One region of the Vibrio paucivorans genome, then DNA from elsewhere that is predicted to be linked to it. Evidence: predicted binding sites of a transcription regulator. Region 1 holds the regulator's gene; each other region holds the start of a gene.

The links. The regulator PurR, encoded in region 1, represses purine synthesis genes. The targets are predictions, from matches to a motif close to TNANGNAAACGTTTNCNTNA.
Region 2: a site for PurR is predicted at 2,267-2,286, ahead of purE (5-(carboxyamino)imidazole ribonucleotide mutase). Genes of this name have one in related genera too.
Region 3: a site for PurR is predicted at 2,665-2,684, ahead of glyA (serine hydroxymethyltransferase). Genes of this name have one in related genera too.
Region 4: a site for PurR is predicted at 1,767-1,786, ahead of glpX (class II fructose-bisphosphatase). Genes of this name have one in related genera too.

The regions. Positions count from the first base shown of each region.
Region 1 covers NZ_CM133230.1:1,088,335-1,092,550, forward strand. Annotated here, with positions in the region: gene ACXABW_RS05190 (TVP38/TMEM64 family protein) at 1-611, opposite strand, end outside; gene ACXABW_RS05195 (TfoX/Sxy family DNA transformation protein) at 823-1,413, opposite strand; cyclic di-GMP riboswitch class I at 1,526-1,612, opposite strand; gene purR (HTH-type transcriptional repressor PurR) at 1,761-2,768, opposite strand; gene torD (molecular chaperone TorD) at 3,061-3,708, opposite strand; gene torR (two-component system response regulator TorR) at 3,949-4,216, shown strand, end outside.
Region 2 covers NZ_CM133230.1:67,885-72,100, reverse strand. Annotated here, with positions in the region: gene aroE (shikimate dehydrogenase) at 1-571, opposite strand, end outside; gene hemF (oxygen-dependent coproporphyrinogen oxidase) at 647-1,564, opposite strand; gene ACXABW_RS00310 (L-threonylcarbamoyladenylate synthase) at 1,598-2,155, opposite strand; gene purE (5-(carboxyamino)imidazole ribonucleotide mutase) at 2,356-2,841, shown strand; gene ACXABW_RS00300 (5-(carboxyamino)imidazole ribonucleotide synthase) at 2,846-3,976, shown strand; gene ACXABW_RS00295 (topoisomerase DNA-binding C4 zinc finger domain-containing protein) at 4,044-4,216, opposite strand, start outside.
Region 3 covers NZ_CM133230.1:769,818-774,033, reverse strand. Annotated here, with positions in the region: gene lipA (lipoyl synthase) at 1-339, shown strand, start outside; gene ACXABW_RS03710 (hypothetical protein) at 507-833, shown strand; gene glyA (serine hydroxymethyltransferase) at 1,338-2,588, opposite strand; gene ACXABW_RS03700 (YitT family protein) at 2,954-3,553, shown strand; gene ACXABW_RS03695 (DUF58 domain-containing protein) at 3,635-4,216, opposite strand, start outside.
Region 4 covers NZ_CM133230.1:200,551-204,766, reverse strand. Annotated here, with positions in the region: gene ACXABW_RS00960 (bifunctional aspartate kinase/homoserine dehydrogenase II) at 1-72, shown strand, start outside; gene metF (methylenetetrahydrofolate reductase) at 330-1,220, shown strand; gene zapB (cell division protein ZapB) at 1,322-1,564, opposite strand; gene glpX (class II fructose-bisphosphatase) at 1,844-2,851, shown strand; gene ACXABW_RS00940 (ATP-binding cassette domain-containing protein) at 2,900-4,216, opposite strand, start outside.

The DNA of each region.
Region 1 (4,216 bases):
AGGGCAAAAGAGATCAACACTGTTGGCGAAACAATACCTGATAGGCTGTCAATTTGGGCTAGTTGAGTACCAGCATTTAGATAAACTGCTGTGCCGGGTAGCATACCTAGCTGACTAACCAAGTAGAAGCGGCTAGTACGAATTGGGCTTAAGCCCATTAAAAGGTTAATCAAAAAGAAAGGGAATACGGGAATAAGCCTTAACGAAAATAGATAAAATGCGCCGTCTTTCTCTACACCATTGTTGATGACTTGCAGCTTCTCGCCAAACTTATTTTGTACCCAGTCACGCAATAGGTAACGTGAGCTTAAAAACGCGAGGGTAGCACCAATAGAACTGGCAAATGAAACCAGCAGTAGACTGGTCCAAAAACCGAATAATGCAGCGCCTAGCAGTGTGACGACAGCAGCTCCTGGAATTGAAAAAGCGGTGATGGCGACGTAAGCCAGAAAGTAGCTGATCGCTGCAATGAGGAAGTTTTGCTCAATAAAGCTACCTAAAGCTTCTTGCTGTGCTTTAGCGTTTTCAAGCGTGAAGTATTGACCAAAATTCATGGCCAAAATAATAATCAGTGCGACGAATACCACGCCAAATACTAGCTTTTTGTTCATTTTTTATTCTCCGACCTAAAGATACGTTGGCCGCTCTACCTGCTATGTCTTCTTAGTATAAAAGTAGATAAAGTACTTGCAGAGAGATTGGTGGCGAATTCTCGCCTAGTATCAAGAAACTGTTTGAATTAAGACAGGTTAAGTGGAAAGAAAATTTCAGCAGATACAAAAAAACCGGCACAGAGTGCCGGTTCTATGAACTTTTCTTGGGTTAGCTGAGTCGATTAGCCAACTCTTCACGACGCGATTGTGGAATGACTGACCAATGAGTCCCCTTAATTGCCCCTTCAAGTGCCCATAGAAGCTCTAAACCAACATCCGAAGTATGGGACTGCTTAATGGCTTTAAATGCTTCTACCGCGCCAGCTTCTTCCAATTGCTCAACAGACTCGATTCCTGCCTTCTTGAGCATCCTTTCGGTCGCTAGTCTTAGGTTTGGAAGATCTTTTAGTCGATTCGGTTTCGACTGAGCTTGAGACTCTTTTTCAACCTTTGCTGCTTTAAGAGCTGCAATGGCCTCATCGAGCGTAGCTTTTGGGTTTGCCTGCCAATCGTCTGGCAATGCGAAGTATTTTGTAACGACAGGGAATCCACGTTTCTTATATACATAAGGCTCGTAGCCTTGTCCTTTGTATTTTTTTGCGGCTGAATCGTCTGCTCGGATGTGCAACTTATCATTTACAACAAGAGCGAACATTGTCTCGTCAACAAAGATGCCGAAACCGCCAAACATTGAACGGGATTTTACACGGCCTAGTTGTTCAAACAGCCGCATTGAGTCTTTTAGTACTGGTTTGTCCATGCTGTATATTCTCGGTGTATGTGAATACGCCACCAAATCAGGTCCGAGAGGTTAGCAAAAAAATGCAGAAACTGTGTCAGTAAGGAGTAAAGTTGTGTATGCATAGTTTGCCATCGGCAACCCCGCTACCATAGCAAGTAAATGCCGTAGGCCGGAAGCTTTGCGTCCCAAACTTTCGAATGGTTTGCCCTGTGCGTGACTTCTAATTCAAGAGTAATTAAAAATCTGAATAAGTATCACATTTGGATGTTGTAAATGTGATATGTGTTCCATAAATAAGACTAAGCTATGCGCCTTGCGTATCTCTGAACTACCACGTAAAGCACATAGGTTATTAATCTTGCTAACTATTTAGTCAGGTCTTTTACGGTACTACGCTCAACAATCTCTGGATGCATTTCAAAGACACGCTTTTCGTGTTCTTTGTCTTTAATACGCTCTAGCAAGATCTCAAAGGCATTTTTACCCACGCGACGTTTCGGTTGGTGGACCGTTGTTAGCGGAGGAGAGAAGTACTCAGCAAGTTCGATATTGTCGTAACCAATAACAGACATATCTTCTGGTACTCGAATCCCTTTTTGTTGTAGACGGCTCATCAAGCCAAATGCCATGGTGTCATTGAAACAGAATACGGCAGTTGGTTTGTGGTCCATTGCTGCAATTTTATCTGCGGCAAGCACAGCGGTATCACACTCAAAGTTACCTTCTAAGATCCAATCTTCGTTAACCGATAGATTGGCTTCACCTAAAGCACGTTTGAATCCTTGGATACGTTCTTGGCAGGCTGCTTTCTCAAAGTGGCCACTTAGGCAAGCAATGTCTGTGTGACCACGATCGATAAGGTACTTAGTGGCTAAGTAGCCACCTTCTTCCGAATTATCGATAATTTTATCGGCTTGAGAGCTTTCAGGGCCCCAGTCCATGATTACTTTTGGAATATCGGCATGTCGATCCAACATTTCTAGTAGCTCTTCAGTTAAGTCAGAACACATGACCAAAATACCATCTACGCGCTTTTCAGCTAGCATGCGGATATAGTCACGCTGCTTTTCGTAAATGCCACCGGTGTTACACAAAATGAGCGTGTAGCCTTGGCGGTAACAGTAGCTTTCAACACCATCGATTACTTCCGAGAAGAATAGGTTAGTTGATTGAGTTACTAACATGCCGATGGTACGGGTCGTATTACATTTCAAGCTACGAGCAACGGCACTTGGAGCGTAGTTAAGCTCTTTAACTGCTTCCATCACTTTTTCTTGGGTTGCTTCAGCAACAAAGCGAGTTTTGTTGATTACATGGGAAACAGTGGTAGTTGATACGCCAGCTAAGCGAGCAACATCTTTAATTGTGGCCATAAGGTTCTGTCCTATTGAGAACTGCTGCATATACTGGCTTACCCCTTGGCTCACCGCAGCAATCATTATTGTCAGCTCCTAGTTAATGGTTACATCAAAGTAGTAAAAACACAAAAACCGCTTTTAGCCAGCGGTTCGTATTTCTACCCAGGAAACTGAGTCAATTTCATTTTTAATCGTTTGCGGTCACGATTCTAGACCTCAAACGTGGCGCAAGCAATGAAAAAACCGTCAATAGCAGTGATCTATCACTACAATTGACGATTTTGTCGCTAGCTAGGGAGTGGTGAAATTACTCGCCGGCGAGGTAGTGGCAATCTAGCTCTAGGAAAGACACTAATAGAGATGCTACCGCAGCGTAGAAGCCGAATTCATCGAGTGACTGACACTTGGTCGAAAATTGTGGAACCCAAGAAAGGATCTTTTCTCGGATGAACTTTTCTTGTTCGAGCAGTGCATCATCAAGGTGCTGTTCTTGTTCAAGTTCGTTAGAGCGAATAATCAAGTTACCAAGGAAGTCTAATTCGATCGCAATGTGATCTGCTGGCTCGTTAAGTGAAGCGCTGACAGCAATACTATGTTCAGCCATTAATGACGCCATTTCTTTGGCGGGCTCGTCATTCAATAGACCCGATTTACCGATGTACATAGACGCATAAGGCAAAGCGGATTCTTTGTCTGATTTCAAAAATAGGTCGCAGAAATCTGCAGAGAGCTCTAACTGTGCGTCTTCACGGTCATTTAGACGGTTGAGCGCGTCAGTCATCTTGTCGATAGACGGTTTTAGAGTTTCATTTTCACCAAGCCCTGCGAGGAAAGAGCGAATTTCTGGGGTTTGATACTGTTCAATATCCGTTTCGGTCAGTTCTTTAGCAAATAAGCTAGATAGCCACCAGTATATTTCAGCTCTTTTTTCGTTAAATGCTTTTGTTTCTTGCATTGTTTTAGCTCCAATTCGAGGTATGTCTTTAGTTTAACTAATAAAGATGAATAGCGGTAACTACATGTGTGAATAAAAATAGAGAGATATAGTGAGATATGAATAGCGAGTCTAAGGTTGTTTTGAATCAATAAAAAATCACCTTTCTTACTTTTGAAGTAGCATTTTCTAGAATTGTTACTGATTATGAATAGAATAGTGTTGTTAAAGTTAACCTGAAATCAAGATTAAGTGGTCTAGATGAGCTATCACGTATTAGTTGTAGAAGATGATGCTGTTACTCGCAGCAAGCTAGTGGGATACTTTCAAAATGAAGGTTACACCGTTAGTGAAGCCGAAGATGGCGTGCAAATGCGAGAAGCGTTGGAAGAAAACTCTGTCGACTTAGTGATGTTGGACATCAATTTGCCGGGTGGTGATGGATTGATGCTGACAAGAGAGTTACGTAGCCAGTCAGATATTGGAATCATTCTGGTGACAGGGCGCACGGATAGCATAGACAAAATTG
Region 2 (4,216 bases), 1.0 Mb from region 1:
AGTTAATAATGACATCGAATGACTCTGAAACCTCTTCCATCGCCACCGCTTTAATTGCGCCGTACTGCTCAAACATACTCGCGAGCGTCTGTGCTTTAGCATAAGTTCGATTGGTAATGACAATTTCCGCGGGCTCTTGATCGAGTAGTGGTTTAATCACTCCACGAGCCGCGCCGCCCGCTCCAATTAAAAGAATGCGCGCACCTTTCAATGGCACTTGGTATTGCAATAAGTCTTGCACCAACCCTTCACCGTCTGTGTTATCACCAATGATTTCACCGTCATCTAACTTTTTCAGAGTGTTCACGGCTCCTGCAAGTTGAGCCCTTTCTGTCAATCGATGTGCAAATTGGTACGCTTCTTCCTTAAAAGGTACGGTCACGTTGCAGCCTTTACCACCTTCCGCAAAAAAGCGAGTTACCGCTTCATTAAAGCTATCTTTTTCTGGGCAAGCAGTCTTATAGGTGAGCGATTGATTGGTTTGACGAGCAAATAGTGTGTGGATAAAAGGTGATTTACTTTGTTTGATGGGATTACCGAACACTACGTATTGGTCTACTTGCTGAGTCATATCCTTGCCTGTCGGAAATAAAAAGGGTCAATGCGAACCATTGACCCTATCACTATCCCTATAAGGAAGAAAGTCTTACCACTCTCTAGGTTTGAGGTAATGATCGTATAACTCTGCTTCTGGTGAGCTTGGCTCTACTTGGTAAGCGTATTCCCAGCGCGCAAGAGGAGGCATAGACATTAATATCGACTCCGTTCGCCCCCCACTCTGTAGGCCAAACAAAGTACCTCGGTCGTAAACTAAGTTAAATTCCACGTAACGGCCGCGGCGGTACAATTGAAACTGACGCTCTCGCTCACCAAATTCAGTATGTTTACGACGCTCAATGATTGGTAAGTAGGCGTCTGTATAGCCAAGGCCAACTGCTTTCATGTACTCAAAGCACTTATCAAATGGCCACTGATTCAAGTCATCAAAGAACAAGCCACCCACACCTCGAGTTTCATCTCTATGTGGTAGATAGAAGTACTTATCACACCAGGCTTTATGCTCAGAATACACATCACTGCCAAATGGCGCGCAAATTTCCTTCGCTGTGTTATGCCAGTACTGGCAATCTTCCTCAAATGGATAGAATGGCGTTAAGTCGAAGCCGCCACCAAACCACCAAATCGGCGCTTCACCTTCTTTTTCAGCAATGAAGAAACGAACATTGGCATGCGATGTTGGAATGTAAGGGTTGTTCGGGTGCATCACCAACGACACTCCCATCGCTTCAAACTTACGACCTGCTAATTCAGGGCGATGTGCTGTTGCCGATGCTGGCATTTGTTTTCCCTTAACATGAGAAAAGTTCACACCACCTTGCTCAAATACATCACCGTTTCGCATAACACGAGTACGACCACCACCACCTAAGCGCTCTCCTGGCTCGCGCTGCCAAGCGTCTTCTTCAAACTGAGCTTTGCCGTCCGCCTGCTCAAGTTGATGACAAATAGAATCTTGCAGCTCCATTAAGAACTGCTTTACTGCTTGCTTATCTATGACTGACATATTTATTCCTTTGACAGGTCGTTAGCCGACACTCTACCCCTGTCTTAGTATTTTTGATGTTTTCGCGTCGCGAATCTCACTCGGCTTCTCTCTGCCACCGGTTTCTCCAGCAAGAATAACCACCAGCTTATCGCCTAATTGCTGCTCAACCTCTGCAGTTGTCATACAAGGAGGCTGCCCCGTCAGATTCGCGCTGGTAGAGGTTAACGGCTTTCCGAAGGCATTACACATTTTTTGTACCAATGGGTGATCAGTTACTCGCACAGCTATTGAGTCGAATTGGCCTGAAACCCAGTCAGAAACTCGTTCGCTCGTCGGCATAATCCAAGTCACAGGGCCAGGCCAAGTAGCCTGCACCTTCTTTAGCTGCTCTTCGGTCAACTGTGATTCATCGATATAAGGTAGTAGCTGTTCATAGTTGGCAGCGATAAGTATCAAGCCTTTTTCGACTGGACGCTGTTTTAACTGCAACAGCTTTTCAATCGCCTCTGGGTTATCTGGGTCACACCCCACACCAAATACACCTTCCGTTGGGTAAGCGATGACTTCGCCTTGTTTGAGTGCGTTGAGCGCTTGTTCAAAGTTATCCACTATGACTTCCTGTTGTTACTTTTATGTTTTCTATAAATGATAAGTGTACAAATAATCACTTTCAGTGCCTAAAGCTATTTGTTTATAAAATGTATCAATTGAAATTTAGAATGACGCAAACGTTTGCTTGAAATTATTTTCCCCGTATAATGCGCACAAATTATCTGCTCATCCATTTTTGTAGCTTTAAGGAGTTTGAGATGAAAGTCGGCATTATTATGGGTTCTAAATCTGATTGGCCAACCATGAAACTAGCCGCTGAAATGCTAGATAGTTTCGGCGTAGAGTACGAAACAAAAGTTGTTTCTGCACACCGAACTCCTCAACTTCTGGCTGATTACGCCAACAGCGCAAAAGAGCGCGGTCTAAAAGTGATCATCGCTGGTGCTGGCGGCGCAGCTCACCTACCAGGAATGACAGCAGCCTTCACCGCACTACCAGTTCTAGGTGTCCCAGTTCAATCGCGCGCGCTAAGCGGCCTTGATTCTCTATATTCTATCGTACAAATGCCAAAAGGTATTGCTGTAGGGACGCTTGCAATTGGCGAAGCAGGTGCAGCTAATGCGGGTCTGCTTGCCGCACAAATCATCGGTACATTCGATGACGCCGTAATGGAAAAAGTTGAAGCATTCCGTAGCGAGCAAACTGAAACGATTCTAGCGAATCCAAACCCAGCAGAGGATTAATCTCATGCACGTTTTAGTACTGGGAGCAGGCCAATTAGCTCGTATGATGTCTCTTGCTGGTGCCCCTCTCAATATTGAAATTTCAGCGTTTGATGTCGGTAGCGAAAATATCGTTCATCCACTGACACAAACGGTGATCGGCCATGGCTTAGCCAATGCGATTGAGCAAGCTGACATTATCACGGCTGAGTTTGAGCACATTCCCCATGATGTACTCGAAGTCTGTGAGCAAAGCGGTAAGTTCTTACCGAGTGCAGAGGCCATCAAAACGGGTGGTGATCGCCGTATCGAAAAGGCATTACTTGATGCTGCAGAAGTGAAGAATGCTAAGTATGCCGTCATTCAAACTCGCGCCGATTTTGATGCTGCGATTGAATCTGTCGGTATTCCTATGGTACTCAAGAGTGCATTAGGGGGCTACGATGGTAAAGGACAGTGGCGCCTCAAGGATATCGCACAAGCCGACGCAATTTGGCCTGAAATGGAAGCTTGCATTCAAGCTTCAGAAACCCAAGCTATTGTCGCTGAAGAGTTTGTCCCATTTGACCGAGAGGTGTCATTGGTGGGTGCGCGTGGTAAAGACGGCAGTGTCGCGGTATACCCGCTCGCTGAAAACGTTCATACCAATGGCGTACTGAGCCTATCTACAGCGATTGATAACCTTGAACTTCAACAGCAAGCGAAACAAATGTTCACCGCCGTAGCGAATCGCCTCGATTATGTAGGTGTACTTGCTCTCGAGTTCTTTGACGTACAAGGTCAGTTACTGGTTAACGAAATTGCGCCACGAGTCCACAACTCTGGTCACTGGACGCAGCAGGGTGCTGAAACCTGTCAATTTGAAAACCATTTACGCGCAGTGTGCGGCATGCCACTTGGTAGCACTCAACTGATTCGTACTACCTCTATGATCAACATCCTCGGTGAGGATACTTTGCCAAGCGAAGTGTTGGCGATGGAGGGCTGTCATGTACACTGGTACGGGAAAGAAAAACGTACTGGACGTAAGATGGGTCACATCAACGTTTCTGCTGAGTACACCGCAGAGCTGCAACGTAAGCTTTGCGCACTGGCTGATATCTTGGATAAAGAAGCCTTCCCTGCTGTACATGAGTTTGCTCAGAAGCATTGCTAGTACCCAAGGCAAAACTAAACACCAATCGAAAAAGGCGCCCATGGCGCCTTTTCTTTATATACCCATGTTATTTTTCCAGAGCACTTTGAGTGTGATGACACTTTCGATCTGCACATTGATACTTAGTGCCACTGGCGAGTTTCTTCTCAATAAGTAGGCCAAAGCCACACTTCTCACACAGGCCTTCAATAGGAGGCTGGTTCACGGCAAACTTACACTTCGGATAGTTATCACACGCAT
Region 3 (4,216 bases), 320 kb from region 1:
AACTACAAGTGGTCACTTCAGTTGCTACAAAAATTCAAAGAGCAGCACCCTGATGTCCCAACTAAGTCTGGTCTAATGATGGGTTTGGGTGAGACCAAAGAAGAAATCATCGAGGTGCTAAAAGACCTTCGTGCTCACGGTGTCAGCATGCTAACTTTGGGTCAGTACCTAGCTCCTAGCCGTCACCATTTACCAGTTGAACGCTACGTTCCACCAGCAGAGTTTGATGAACTAAAAGAAATCGCACTCGAGCTTGGTTTTACCCACGCTGCTTGTGGTCCATTTGTTCGTTCTTCTTACCACGCCGACTTACAGGCGAAAGGTGAAGAAGTTAAATAGACTTCCATTCCAATTAAAAAGCCGATATCTGAGATATCGGCTTTTTTGTTCCTACGAAGGCGAATCTTGCTATCCATCCGCTTGAATCTATGCATTTTGTTCTATAGGCTTACCTTAAAATAAAGCCAAATTCACCTATCTAGTTAATGGTAGCTAAGGAATTAACAATGAATAAACTCGGACTGATGGCACTTGTTGCAGCGACCTTTGCTGCCGGTTGTGCATCCAACACCCAGCAAGACAATTTTCGCGAAGCTTCTTTTGAACTGTGTAATACCGAGGTAGACATTTACTCAGTAAGCGACGACGGCCGCGTACGCATCGTATGTTCCGATGGTTCTAAGTTCGCCCTAACTAGCGAGAAAACACTCGAGACGATGCGCGACATCAATATCGACTACTGTGATGGTGAAGGATTGGGTAAATTCAACGAGAGCCGCAAATACTACTCGTTTAAGTGTAAATCAGGCACGTTACTGAGCATCGCTAAGTAACCAACATTTACCGTACTCATTACAAAGGGCAGGTGATAAACACCTGCCCTTTTTCGTATTCGAAGAAGCTCCAATCATCGCCCTATCCCCTCTCAAGCTCTAACAAAAAAGCCTCAAAGAAGGAGCTTTACATCATTTTTTAAGGTAGTTGTTTGAAGCTCTAGGAGAGCACGCGGAGCTTACGAATGTAAGTGAGCCTATTCGACAGTGCAGCTCCTCACAAAAGTAAAAAGGCCCCAACAGGGACCTTTAAAACTCTTTTTCAAAGTAGATGAGCAAAGTTCAAGGAGCTTACACGGAGTTTGCGCTAGCAACTGAGTATGTGCGACACAGAAATTTGCTCACTATCTGGATAATATCGACCAATAAAAAGGGCCCCTAAAAAGGAGCCTCAAGTATCATCATTTTTCAAAGTAGTTGTTTGAAATTCTAGGAGAGCACGCGGAGCTTACGAATGTAAGTGAGCATGCTCGACAACGAAGTTCAAATCACTACGAAGAAAAATTAAGCATAAACTGGTAGACGCTTACAGATCTCTAGTACTTTTGCTTTCGTCGCTTCGATAACAGACTCATCACCCATGTTATCTAGGATGTCACAGATCCAACCTGCTAGGTTCTTCGCATCTTCTTCAGAGAAACCACGGCGAGTGATTGAAGGAGAGCCGATACGGATACCTGATGTAACAAATGGGCTACGAGGATCGTTTGGTACTGAGTTCTTGTTTACTGTGATGTTTGCTGCACCTAGTGCTGCATCTGCATCTTTTCCTGTGATGTCTTTATCGATTAGGTCAACTAGGAACAGGTGGTTCTCTGTTGAGCCTGAAACGATGTTGTAACCACGTGCGATAAACTCCGCTACCATTGCTTTTGCGTTTGCAACAACGCGAGCTTGGTATTCTTTGAATTCTGGCTCTAGTGCTTCTTTGAACGCTACTGCTTTACCTGCGATAACGTGCATTAGAGGACCACCTTGACCACCTGGGAATACCGCTGAGTTCAGCTTCTTGTACAGCTCTTCACCTTCGTTAGAAAGGATAAGACCGCCACGTGGACCTGCTAACGTTTTGTGTGTTGTTGTTGTAACAACGTGCGCGTGTGGTACTGGGTTAGGGTAAACACCTGCAGCGATTAGGCCGGCAACGTGTGCCATATCAACGAATAGGTACGCACCAACTTTGTCTGCGATTTCACGCATGCGTTTCCAATCACAGATTTGAGAGTAAGCAGAGAAACCACCGATGATCATCTTAGGCTTGTTCTCGATAGCCAGTTTTTCCATCTCTTCGTAATCGATTTGGCCTGCTTCGTCGATACCGTAAGGAATGATGTTGTAAAGCTTACCTGAGAAGTTTACTGGAGAACCGTGAGTCAGGTGACCACCGTGTGCTAGGCTCATACCAAGTACCGTATCGCCTGCGTTCAGTAGCGCCATGTATACTGCGTTGTTTGCTTGAGAACCTGAGTGAGGTTGTACGTTCGCGTATTCCGCACCAAACAATTCACATGCACGGTCGATAGCCAGTGTTTCCACTTTGTCTACGTACTCACAGCCACCGTAGTAACGCTTGCCAGGGTAACCTTCAGCATATTTGTTTGTTAGCTGAGAACCTTGAGCTTCCATTACACGTGGGCTTGTGTAGTTTTCCGAAGCGATAAGTTCAATGTGTTCTTCCTGACGAAGAGTTTCTTCTTGGATTGCTGCGAATAGATCCGCATCGTAATCAGCGATATTCATATCACGCTTAAGCATCTGTATCTCCTGACTCAGATTGTACTGAAAGTTTCAAAAAAACCACTTAATGCCGCTATAATCTACGCAAAAGTCGTCACGCAAACGTTTGCATCAAGCTAATGGTGCGCATTCTACATAATTTGATCTAGGTCATAAAGAGAAAATTTGAATTTTTCTCATGCAGTTTTTTCATAATGACATAGAAGGTTTGTCATGATGAGTCACAAAGTTGAATTGACTCGCAAACCCCTGTCAAATTTACGCTTTACACCCTGTAAAACGATAATTACATAGGTTTACCTTAAATTTGCCTCTCTAGCTACCGAAAATATCAACTTTTCCTTACTATGCACGCCATTATAGAGCAGTTAATTTTAAAATTGATGGAAAAACACACACGTAAAGAAGACTGGATGGCAATCCTGACAGGGACTTTCCTTGTAGCTCAAGGCTTATTCTTCTTGCAGTCTGCGAGTCTGTTGACTGGTGGCACGGCTGGATTAGCACTGTTGCTGAGCCAATTGGTCTCAGTTTCTTTTGGTACGCTGTATTTTGTAGCCAACTGTCCATTCTATTTACTCGCATGGAAGCGATTTGGCCGTCGATTCGCCATTAACAGTGCGATTTCAGGTGCGATGGTGTCGGTATTTGCCGACCACTTGTACTTATTTATTTCACTCGACAAGATCAATGAAGTGTATTGTGCCATTGCTGGCGGACTGCTGATGGGACTAGGTATGCTGATCCTATTTAGACATCGCTCTAGCCTAGGGGGCTTCAATGTACTGTGTCTGTTTATTCAAGATAAGTTCGGTATATCAGTAGGAAAAAGCCAGCTCGCTATCGACATGGCAATTCTAATGACTTCATTCTTCTTTGTACCACCGATGACAATTTTGCTGTCGGTGCTCGGCGCAGTCGCGCTCAACGTGGTCCTGGCGATGAACCATAAACCAACGCGCTACTCGGTGCGCCACGGCTAGAGCCGATAGTCTCACCAGCTCCCCACCCGATACGCGATGCCAGTGGTTACATAAACTACTGGCATTTTTGTTGGTTGAACCTCAACCTCTCGCTAGGCTTTTTCTCAGCTGATAATCCACATCCACCAGCGTAGAGATCGGGAACAACGGCACTTCATATTTCGAACGTATTGCATCAACAGCCTCAATTTGCTGTTTGATCGCTTGTTCAAATTGCTGTTTATGTTCAGACAAGTCCACTTCAAATTGAGATTGTCCATCACTGACCACACTGTAAGTATGAGTTGGCAGATCCAACTCCAACTGGTCGGTGACATGAGCCACAACCAATTCGTTTTGCTGGCTCAGCGCCTTCACGTATTTGGTGGTCGTATCATCCCACCCACGCCCGTCACTAATTAATACAATTAGGGTGTTTTTGGTTTGTAAGTTCGCTATCGTCTTTAATGGCTGATTAAGAGAGTCACTTAAACTCACCGCACTTTTCCCCACTTTGAGCATGTGGTTGTGCTCGACTAGCTTACGTAAGAATCTGGAGAAATCGTTCTTAGATCGACTTGGTTTAAACAACATCTGCTGATTATCGGTAAACGACACCCCACCTAAGCGGTCTCCTGCCGTTAGCGAAATCCAACCTAGCAGTGCACTCAACTCCGCCGCTAT
Region 4 (4,216 bases), 890 kb from region 1:
CCAGGCGCAGGCCAGGAAGTCACCGCGGGTGCAATTCAATCTGATTTGAATCTGCTCTCAAGTCTTATCTAATTTTCCGTCATGTCATAAGACTTCTTTCTTTGGCACTGAGGCTGGCTTATCGCCAGCCTCACTTCTTCTATATATATCTTCATTTTACTCACCTTGCTATATTGAAACTTCCTCATCTTAAACATGAAGAAAATTCATAGTCACACTGTTGACATTAAATCGTATTCAATACATCCTGTGGACATATAGACGTCTAAACGTCAATTTAAGGATTTGAGATATTTGTTTGTGGTTGAGATTGCCACAGGGAGAGTAAGATGGGTTACACACACGCAGGTCATATCGACGCTTTAAACCAGAACGTTGCAGAGCTTTCTGACAACATCAATGTTTCGTTCGAGTTCTTTCCGCCAAGCAGCGAAAAGATGGAAGAAACACTATGGAACTCCGTTCATCGTTTAAAAACGCTTCAGCCAAAATTTGTGTCTGTCACCTATGGTGCGAACTCCGGTGAGCGCGATCGTACTCACTCCATTATTAAAGAAATTAAAGACCAAACAGGTCTCGTTGCTGCACCGCACTTAACGTGTATTGATGCTTCTCGTGAAGAACTGATTCAAATCGCAGACGATTACTGGAACAACGGCATTAAAAATATTGTAGCGCTACGTGGTGATATTCCACCGGGTGGCGGTGCTCCAGAGATGTACGCTTCTGATCTTGTTAAGCTACTCAAAGCTCGTCATGACTTTGATATATCGGTAGCCGCATTTCCAGAAGTACACCCTGAAGCAAAAAGCGCACAATCCGATCTGCTTAACCTGAAGCGTAAAGTGGATGCTGGTGCTAACCGTGCCATCACTCAGTTCTTCTTTGACGTAGAAAGCTACCTTCGCTTCCGTGACCGCTGTGTTGCTGCGGGAATCGACGTTGAGATTGTTCCAGGGATTCTACCGGTTTCAAACTTCAAGCAAGCTTCTCGCTTTGCCGCACAAAACAATGTAAAAGTGCCGGGTTGGATGGCAAAACAGTTTGAGGGCCTAGATGACGACCCGACAACTCGTCAACTCGTTGGGGCGAGCCAAGCAATCGACATGGTGCGTATTCTAAGCCGTGAAGGAGTGAAAGACTTCCACTTCTATACACTTAACCGCGCAGAAATGACTTACGCTTTATGCCACACCCTAGGTGTTCGCCCACAAGCGTAAGCACTCTATCTCAAATCCCAGACACAAAAAAGCCAACATAATGTTGGCTTTTTTGTGTCTGGCGTTCATTGTTTTTACAATGAAGTGGTACGAAAGTTTTCTTATTCAACTTCGTCCATTTTACCCAGTAGGTTACGGATGCGCTCTTGCCAAGCCGCATGTTCTTGCTGCATTTGTTGCGCTTTTTGCTCTAGCTCTTCACGGTTTGCTTTAAGCTCGTTCGCTTCACTCGCTAGTTGCTCTTTCTCTTCTTTTAGCTCTTCCACTTCCATTTGTAGAAGTGCAATTGTATCTACTGCGGTTTGAATTTTTGCTTCTAGCTGTTCTAGTACTTCAAAAGACATCTTAGCCTACCTTTCATGTTGTTCGGTTGAGTTGGACCCTTGCCTCCATTCTACTCAGCAGTTCGATGAGAAACACGCCCTATATTCGATAATGTGCGTCATTTGCCTAAAAAAACGCCGTATATTGACAAACACTTGACTTAGCAAAGCCTCACTGTCGAATTCATGGCTAATTTGATTGAGATTGATCTCGATTAAACGAAAAGGCAAACGTTTCCTTTTCGATGTGATAAAATCGCGCCGAAAAATTCCCCTTCCCTTTTTTAGATTGGAGTCACCATGAAACGCGATTTAGCAATGGCATTTTCACGTGTTACAGAAGGCGCTGCATTAGCAGGCTACAAATGGCTAGGACGAGGCGATAAGAACGCCGCGGACAATGCTGCAGTCGAAGTAATGCGTAGCTTGTTAAACAAAACTGAAATTGATGGCGAGATCGTAATTGGTGAAGGTGAGATCGATGACGCACCTATGCTATACATCGGTGAATCAGTAGGCGTTGGTGGCGATGCCGTCGATATTGCTGTCGATCCAATCGAAGGCACTCGAATGACTGCTATGGGGCAATCAAACGCACTTGCAGTGCTTGCTGCTGGTGAGAAAGGTAGCTTTCTAAAAGCACCGGATATGTACATGGAGAAGCTGGTTGTTGGCCCAGGAGCAAAAGGCTGCATCGACTTAAACAAGCCACTCAAAGAGAACTTAGAAAACATCGCGAAAGCACTCGGTAAGTCACTCGACACTCTAGTGGTGACTACTTTAGCCAAGCCTCGCCATGATGAAGTCATCGCTGAAATGCAAGCAATGGGCGTTCGAGTCTTTGCTGTGCCAGATGGTGACGTAGCAGCGTCAATTCTAACCTGTATGCCAGACAGCGAAGTAGACGTTATGTACTGCATTGGCGGTGCACCTGAAGGCGTAGTCTCAGCTGCCGTTATCCGCGCACTCGATGGCGATATGCACGGCCGCTTACTTCCTCGTCATGAAGTCAAAGGCGACAGCGAAGAAAACCGTATCTACGGCGCTGCAGAGCTTAAGCGTTGTGAAGAAATGGGCGTAACGGCTGGTATCGTGCTAAAAATGGAAGACATGGCTCGCAGCGACAACGTGGTATTCTCAGCAACAGGAATCACCAAAGGCGACCTACTGGAAGGCATCACTCGCCAAGGAAACATTGCCACTACCGAAACGCTACTGATCCGTGGACGTTGCCGTACCATTCGCCGTATTAAGTCGATTCACTACCTAGAGCGCAAGGATCCAGAAGAGCGTAACCACATCCTTTAAGTCACTCATAGAGATTAAAAAAGGCTTCGTATGAAGCCTTTTTGTTTGTTAGCGAGCGCTTATTTCAATGCGGTGCCCTTCTGTGTCTGGAACGAAATCAACGAAGTTATCTATCGCTCCCAAGGCATCTTCTTGATAGTGAGTAACATAGAGTAGCTGGCTTAGATTCGCTTGTGCAATACGGTTCAATGCACAGTGGACCAACTTTCGATTGATAAAGTCCAAGCCCTGATAAGGCTCATCTAGAATCAACAATGCTGGCTGTTTAATCAAAGCACGGCCGATGAGCAATAAGCGCTGCTGCCCATAATCCAAAGCGCGGAAGCTTTCCCTTTCTAACGATCGCATCTCTAACGCATCTAACCAGTGCTGAGCTTGTTGGATCTGTTTTTTACTCGGTTGTTCATACAATCCAATCGAATCAAAAAATCCCGACAGTAAAACATCGAGTGCGCTGCAGCCTACTCGATATTGCAGGTGTAAGGCGGAAGATACGATACCTATCTGACGTTTCACATCCCATATACTTTCGCCACTGCCACGTTTCATCCCCAACACTGTAATGTCATTACAGTAACACTGCGGATGGTCACCCATAATTAAGCCCAGTAACGTACTTTTACCGCAACCATTAGGGCCTCTAACTTGCCAATGCTGGCCTTGTAATACTTGCCAGGTTAGATCTTTAAATATCAAACCATCGAGGTATTCCACTTTTACGTTACGCATATCAATGAGTGGGTTCGGAACATCTTGCTGCTGATGATAAGACTCTAATAGCTCAAAGACACTGCCACCTTTTTGCTGAGACAGCTTCTGAATATGCTGTTTTATCGGGTGGTTATGCCACTCTTCAAGAGTCATCTGTTGCGTGAGAGAGCGGTGATCAAACAAGGCTACGTGATTGATGCATGAAGGCAACTCATCTTCGCGTGAAGTAATGACCAACAATTGCATTTGCTGAGCGCAGAGATTAAGTAACTCGCTCAGAGCGGCTCTATAGGCAACGTCCAAACCTGCATAGGGTTCATCAAGTATCAGCAATTGCGGCTTAGTCACTAATGCTCGCGCTAACATGACTCGCCTTGTTTCGCCTGTCGATAGCTGCTTAAAGTGACGCTGACGTAAGGTATTGAGATCTGTCTTTTCGATGACGTCATTAAGTTCAGATTCGGTACACCCCATCTCCAAAATCAGTTGTTCGACGGTCGAACCGTAGTCGATGCTATCTTGAAAGTCGGTTTCATCTTTCGCCAATTGCTCTTCAAGCAAGCTTTGTTGTAACTCTAAAGAGACGCATGCGATGCGTTCAGGTAACCCAGAAATATCCCCGGAGGTTGGTTGTAACTCTCCACTGAGCATACG